Idiomarina loihiensis L2TR: one gene and its partner. Each later gene encodes a partner of the first gene's protein in a complex. Links are inferred from orthologs where the notes say so. Each region holds a gene or a part of one and is shown in the gene's direction. Other genes may lie near its edges. The genes, in order: rppH and dapF.

The links.
Region 2: the proteins of rppH (region 1) and dapF are in contact, whole or in part, in a solved structure (PDB 5YGU), measured with the Escherichia coli proteins. The link is inferred for Idiomarina loihiensis L2TR from one-to-one orthologs.

The regions. Positions count from the first base shown.
Region 1 is NC_006512.1:526,523-529,745, forward strand. What follows is about bases 187-3,085. They hold rppH (RNA pyrophosphohydrolase), read left to right. Parts: upstream 187-1,329; coding sequence 1,330-1,842; downstream 1,843-3,085. Other genes in these bases: IL_RS02545 (DUF2982 domain-containing protein), read right to left, coding at 187-526; mutH (DNA mismatch repair endonuclease MutH), read right to left, coding at 561-1,235; ptsP (phosphoenolpyruvate--protein phosphotransferase), read left to right, coding at 1,848-3,085. Also shown: more of IL_RS02545, read right to left, coding at 1-186; more of ptsP, read left to right, coding at 3,086-3,223. UniProt on the Escherichia coli protein: Master regulator of 5'-end-dependent mRNA decay.
Region 2 is NC_006512.1:2,738,324-2,741,579, reverse strand. Bases 268-3,199 are described here. They hold dapF (diaminopimelate epimerase), read left to right. Parts: upstream 268-1,285; coding sequence 1,286-2,113; downstream 2,114-3,199. Other genes in these bases: IL_RS13080 (tyrosine recombinase XerC), read left to right, coding at 2,792-3,199; IL_RS13085 (DUF484 family protein), read left to right, coding at 2,110-2,805; lysA (diaminopimelate decarboxylase), read left to right, coding at 268-1,283. Outside these bases: LPS translocon maturation chaperone LptM, read left to right, coding at 1-24; more of lysA, read left to right, coding at 21-267; more of IL_RS13080, read left to right, coding at 3,200-3,256. UniProt on the Escherichia coli protein: Involved in the succinylase branch of the L-lysine biosynthesis and in the biosynthesis of the pentapeptide incorporated in the peptidoglycan moiety. Catalyzes the stereoinversion of LL-2,6-diaminopimelate (L,L-DAP) to meso-diaminopimelate (meso-DAP).

The DNA.
Region 1 (3,223 bases):
TTAGCCCCTTATAAACAGTGCCATTAGGGCTAATGTAACTGTCTGGAATATCAAAATAAGGCGTATAATCCTCGCGCTCCGGTGCCTGATGCCGCAAAGCCATAGTCAGCAACTGACGTTGTTCGAACAATAAGGCAGAAGCAAGCCGGGGCGAAATATCATCCAGCACTTCTTCAACCTGATACAACCGGAACCCCAGAAAGGGGGCGTCTTCAAGCTCCAGCACCCGGTTCACTCGGGGAACGTCGTAACGGATAATATTCTCCCAGCGAATCTGCCATTGTCCACGGCGGTGCAAATAACGAATGCCGTCTTCGGTGATCACCAGTGAAACCGGAGGCTCTATCACTTTACCAATGCCTAACAGCAAGAATATGCCGGACGTTGCGCCGAGCACCACAGTAACACCCACCGGAATATCGTCTCGCACCAGATGAAGGAAAACCAGTAGCGCAAACAACAATACCGCCAACCCACAAAAGGTTAATGCATTGCGCTTAGCCTGAGGACTGACATTAAATTGCATAGTTTCTCCTGTGTACAACCGATGATGCCTCGGATTACATAAACATCCGCTGCAATATCTGCCGGGTGAAATCCTTCTTAAGATAAAAGCCCCGTGGGCGCACTTCAATTATAGTACCTTCCGGGCCAATGGCCTCGGTCAGCGCCGAACCGTCTGCGGCTTTGGGGCGAATTTGCATGGCTTCCCCCTGACGTGCGGTAATACTCTCAACCTGGCCCAAAGCAATACGATCCATGTGTTCTTCCCAGTCGTTGCGCAGCAAGGCTTCCTCCTGTTCGCTAGGCACCCACAAAAACGCACTGCCAACTACCCGCTCGGCTAAAGGCACTTCGCGGCGGCCGTCAATGGGTAGCCACAACACCTGTTGTAATTTATTTCGTACGTTAGAAGTGGTCCATTGGACTCCCTGAATATTTACTAAAGGAGCGGTACAGACAAAAGTGGTTTCCAGCGGTTCACCGTCGGGCGTTACCGGTAGCGTTTTGAGTTCAACACCCAGCTCAGGGAAGTCCTGCGTGGGCTTGGAGCCCGCAGTGGCGCCCAGTTGCAGCTCCAGTAGTTGTCCCACCCAGCCTTTGTCGCGGCGTAAATCTTTGGGTACCTGCAACCCGGTTTCAGCAGCCAGGTCAGCAAATGTACGGCCAGCTAAAGCCGCCGCGCGCTGAAACAATTCATCAATGGACTGAGGGCGTTGTGGCTTGTCGGTCATGACTTAAATCTTCGTAAATAGTGAATCAGCATTTGCCCGCAACCGGGCTTTATGGAAGAATCCACTGTAACAGAGAATAATTGAGGATGCTCGCGTGATAGATGCAGAAGGGTTCCGGGCAAACGTAGGAATCGTCATCTGTAACGGGCATGGGCAGGTATTTTGGGCTCGTCGAATTAACCAGCAAAGCTGGCAATTTCCGCAAGGAGGAATTCACGAAGGCGAGACCCCTGAGCAGGCAATGTACCGCGAACTCTACGAAGAGGTCGGGTTAAAGCCGGAGCAGGTTGAAATTCTGTACACCAGCCGACAGTGGTTGCGTTATCGCTTGCCAAAGCGCTTAATTCGACGTGAACAGCGGCCCATGTGTGTTGGACAAAAGCAAAAGTGGTTTTTGTTACGGCTAAAATGTCGTGAAGAAGACGTAGATGTTTTACATTCAGGCCACCCTGAATTTGATGGCTGGCGCTGGGTCAGTTATTGGTACCCGGTGCGGCAGGTCGTATCCTTCAAGCGCGATGTATATCGTCGGGTGATGAAAGAGTTTGCCACGCAGGCGATGCCATTTCGAGCTTCGGGAGGGCGTCAGCACAGGCGCAAACGTTAAATATGATGTTGGTTACATTGCAAAGGATAGTCCAGGGCGTCAATAAAGCGCCTGATTTCAACATGGCATTAACTACCATGGTGAGTCAGGTGCGCGAAGCCTTAGAAACCGACAGTTGCAGTGTATTTTTGGCCGACAACGACCAGCGTCAGTTTGTTATGGCGGCCAGTGACGGCTTGCGTGCCGAAGACGGAAAACCCGTCCGGGTCGACTTTGGCGAAGGTATTATCAGTTTAGCGGCACAACGAGAAGAGCCGCTAAACATTGCCGATGCCAGTATGCATCCCGCCAACAAAAAACTCAGCGACACCAACGAGAATATTTATAAGGGCTTACTAGCCGCTCCTATTATCCACCGCCGCAAAGTGCTGGGTATAGTGGTGGTGCATCAAAGTGTGGCGCGCAGTTTTAGTCGTGAAGAAGAAGCTTTTATTGTTACTTTGGCAGCGCAGTTGGCGGCAGTTATAGCGCATGCCGATGCCAAAGGTTTGCTGGTTAGTGAACACTCCCCCTGGATACACAGCTTAAGGGGCTTGCCCGGTTCGCCCGGTGTGGCCGTGGGTGAGGCTTATGTGTCGCGACCAGAAGCGCGTATAGATGAAGTGACTCCACGACGTTCCGACAAACCCATTCACGAAATTCGCAAGTTCCGTCAGGCGGTTGCACGTACCCGAGCCGACTTAAAAGAACTGTCCAGGCGCATGGCGGGGCAGGTGCCGGATGATACGCTGGCAATTTTCGATGTGTACCAGGGCATGCTGGACGCGGCCAGTATGGGCGACGCCGTCGAAAACATGATTAAAGAAGGCTGGCGCGCGCAAACCGCATTAAAATACGTGGTCGAGCAGTTTGTTGCTCAGTTTGAGGCATTAGAAGACTCTTATCTGCAAGAACGCGCCACCGATGTGCGTGACATAGGTCAGCGGGTGCTGTTGCACTTACAAAACCGTCAGCGTAAACGCAAGCCCTTGCCGGACAACTTCATTTTGATAGCGGACGAAGTCACTGCTTCAATGTTGGCCGAGCTGCCGCGAGAGCAAATTGCCGGTATCATTTCATTAAATGGTTCGAGTAACTCGCATGCTGCTATTATGGCGCGCAGCATGAACATTCCGGCGGTGCTGGGTGTCGACGACATCGAGCTGCACTTCTTCTCCGACCGCTTGCTGGCAGTGGATGGCTACACTGGCGAAATTTATGTGGACCCGCCAGCGCAAGTATTAACTCAGTTTCATCAGTTAGCCGAAGAAGAACAAGAACTGCGTGACATTGTTACTGAGCATAGTCATTTGCCTGCAGAAACGCAGGATGGTCAGCGCATAAGCCTGCACCTGAACCTTGGGCTGGATGTTACTCACGACTACCTGAAAACGCTGAACAT
Region 2 (3,256 bases), 2.2 Mb from region 1 along the record:
CCGCCAGCGGAAGACACCAAATGAGCGAATTAATTGACTATAAAAATGGTCAGTTTCATATTGAAAACTGCGACGTCGAGAGTCTTATTGAGCGTTTTAGTTCGCCTTTGTATGTTTATTCCAAAGGTCAGATTCTAAAAAACTGGCGTGAGTTTCAGCAATACTGGCCCGCACCTCATAAGCTGTGTTATGCAGTAAAAGCCAATAGCAATTTAGCTATTTTGCAGTTACTGGCTGAGCATGGCGCAGGTTTCGATATTGTTTCCGGTGGCGAGCTTCAGCGCGTACTCATGGCTGGTGGTAAAGCTGGCGACGTGGTCTTTTCCGGTGTAGCGAAGTCAAAAGACGAAATCATTATGGCGCTGGAAGCGGGCATTGGCTGCTTTAACGTAGAGTCTGAGGCGGAGCTTGAGCGTATTCAGGACATTGCTGCCGCCATGGACAAACAGGCTCCGGTGTCGTTAAGAGTGAACCCCGACGTTGATGCCAAAACGCATCCGTACATTGCCACAGGCATGAAAGCCAACAAGTTTGGCATTAGCATGTCACTGGCCAAGCCGGTTTTTCTGAAGGCGCATAGCCTACCTAATATTAATTTAATTGGTGCGGACTGCCATATTGGCTCACAAATAATGACAGCTGAGCCTTTCCTCGATGCCGCGCAGCGCATGTTTAACCTGGTTTCGGAACTGGAAAAAGACGGTGTCCAGCTGACACACCTGGATTTAGGTGGCGGTTTTGGTGTGGCGTATCAGCCGGAAGAGCCGTTGGATAAGTCCTTTTATTTAAAGGAACTGGTCAAGTTAGCCGAGAATTACCCGCAAATTACTTTGGTACTGGAACCCGGTCGTGCTATTACCGCAGACGCGGGTGTTTTGCTGACCACAGTGGAATACATTAAACCCTCAGAAGATAAGAACTTTGTGTTGGTTGACGCCGGCATGAACGATTTAATACGTCCGTCTTTGTACCAGGCCTGGCACGACATTTTACCCGCGCACGAAAATAAGCGCGGCGGCGACCAGTTGAATGATATTGTCGGCCCGGTGTGTGAAACCGGCGACTTTTTCGGACACGCACGGCATTTAAATGTGCAACAGGGCGACGTACTGGCCATTAAACATGCCGGTGCCTATGGTTTTACTATGGCGTCTAACTATAACAGTCGTGGCCGCCCGCCCGAGGTTTTGGTCTCAGGTGATAATGCTACACTGATCCGCGAACGTGAAAGCTTTAACGATCTCGTCCGGGGCGAGCACTTGTTACACCAGGAAGGCCAATAAAAATGTTATTACATTTTTCAAAAATGCACGGGCTCGGCAACGACTTTATGGTGGTGGATAACGTCACTCAGAATTTATATGTGAACCCAGACCAAATACGTCGCTGGGCAGACCGGCACACGGGCATTGGTTTTGATCAGATGCTGTTAGTTGAGCCGCCCTATGACCCTGATTTGGATTTTCACTACCGCATTTTTAATGCCGATGGCAGCGAAGTTGCTCAATGTGGTAATGGTGCCCGCTGCTTTGCGAAGTTTGTAAAAGCTAAAAACTTAAGCAATAAGAATCACCTTAAAGTCAGTACCAAGGCCGGAAAAATGGTTCTGCACTTAGAGAAAGACGGTCAGGTGACGGTGGATATGGGCGAACCCTTATTCGAACCGGCGGCGGTGCCTTTTAAAGCGCAAAAAGCAGAACAGACCTATGTTTTGAGAGTAAAAGAAGAAACGGTTCTTTGTGGTGTTCTTGGTCTGGGCAATCCGCATTGTGTTATCGCTGTGGATAACGTCGACACGACACCCGTGGAAACTCTGGGAGCGGCTTTGGCAGCGCATGAGCGGTTCCCCGAAAGCGTGAATGTAGGTTTTATGCAGAAAGTATCGGCTGATGAAATTAAACTGCGCGTGTTTGAGCGTGGTGTTGGTGAAACTCGGGCGTGCGGCAGTGGCGCCTGCGCCGCAGCTGTAGCCGGCATTCAGCAAGGCTTATTAAATGAGCGAGTAAAAGTCAGCTTGCCCGGCGGGGACTTAATTATCCGTTGGCAGCAGGGGCAGCCTGTAAAAATGACCGGCCCCGCAGAATTAGTTTACGATGGACAAATGGTGTTATGAGTAGCGAATCGAAAATGATTGCAAATGAACGTTTAGACGACAGCCTTATAAGAGAATACTTACAAGAGAACCCTGATTTTTTCACGAGAAACGATGACTTACTGGCTCAGTTACAGTTTCAACACAGTGAAAAAGGCGCCGTCTCGTTAATTGAACGGCAGCAGCAAAAGCTGCGTTTGCGCGTACAGCAGCTGGAAGAAGAAATTACCGAGCTGATGATAAACGCGCGCCGCAATGAAGCGATTTTCTCGGCTTACAGCAACTTATACGTAAGTCTGTTGCGCTGTCAGAGCCTGAGTCAGGTTCTGGATGAACTGCAAAACACCTTTGAGAATGAGCTGGAAATGCCGGCCTTGTCCTTGAAGTTTTTCGACAGCCCGGTCGATTTAGGCGAGCAATACAGCTTTGCTTCCGACACTCACAAAAAGCTACTAAGCAAACGTTTCAATGAAAGTTCTATTTATCTCGGTCGCTTAACGGAGCAAGAGCATAAGCTGTTGTTTCAAGACGAAGAAATAGCCTCAGTGGCACTGCTGTTGTTGGGTGACAATGGCGAACTGGGGATGCTGGCGGTTGGTAATACTAACGCCAGTCACTTTGAGCCGGCAATGGACAAGTTACTGATCAATCAGCTACAGGCCTTGCTCAGCGCATTGTTACCGGGGCTACTGCAAAACCATGAAGCTGCATGACTGGCAGCAAAAATGGATGCAACAACTGCAGGGAGAGCGGGGCTTAGCGGAGCTAACGCTAAAGAATTACCAGCGCCTTATCGCCGCTGATCTGACTGCTCTTGAACTGCAAAAAATAACGGAACCTAAAGCGCTGCGTGTCCCTGTTATTGAACGGCTTTTAGTCGGTTGGCGGCGCAATGGGCTGGGTGAACGCAGTATCGCTTTAAAACTATCGGCATGGCGCACTTTCTGTCAGTTCATGGTGGAATCTAACGCTATGGATGACAACCCGGCCATGTCAGTATCGGCACCTAAAATTCCCAAACGCTTACCCAAAAACCTCGATGTGGACAGTATCTCTCATTTGCTGGATTTACCCACAGATGATGACTTAGCCATTCGAGACGCCGCCATGATGGAGCTGCTCTATGCCAGTGGTATTCGTCTGGCGGAGCTGGTGAGTCTTGAT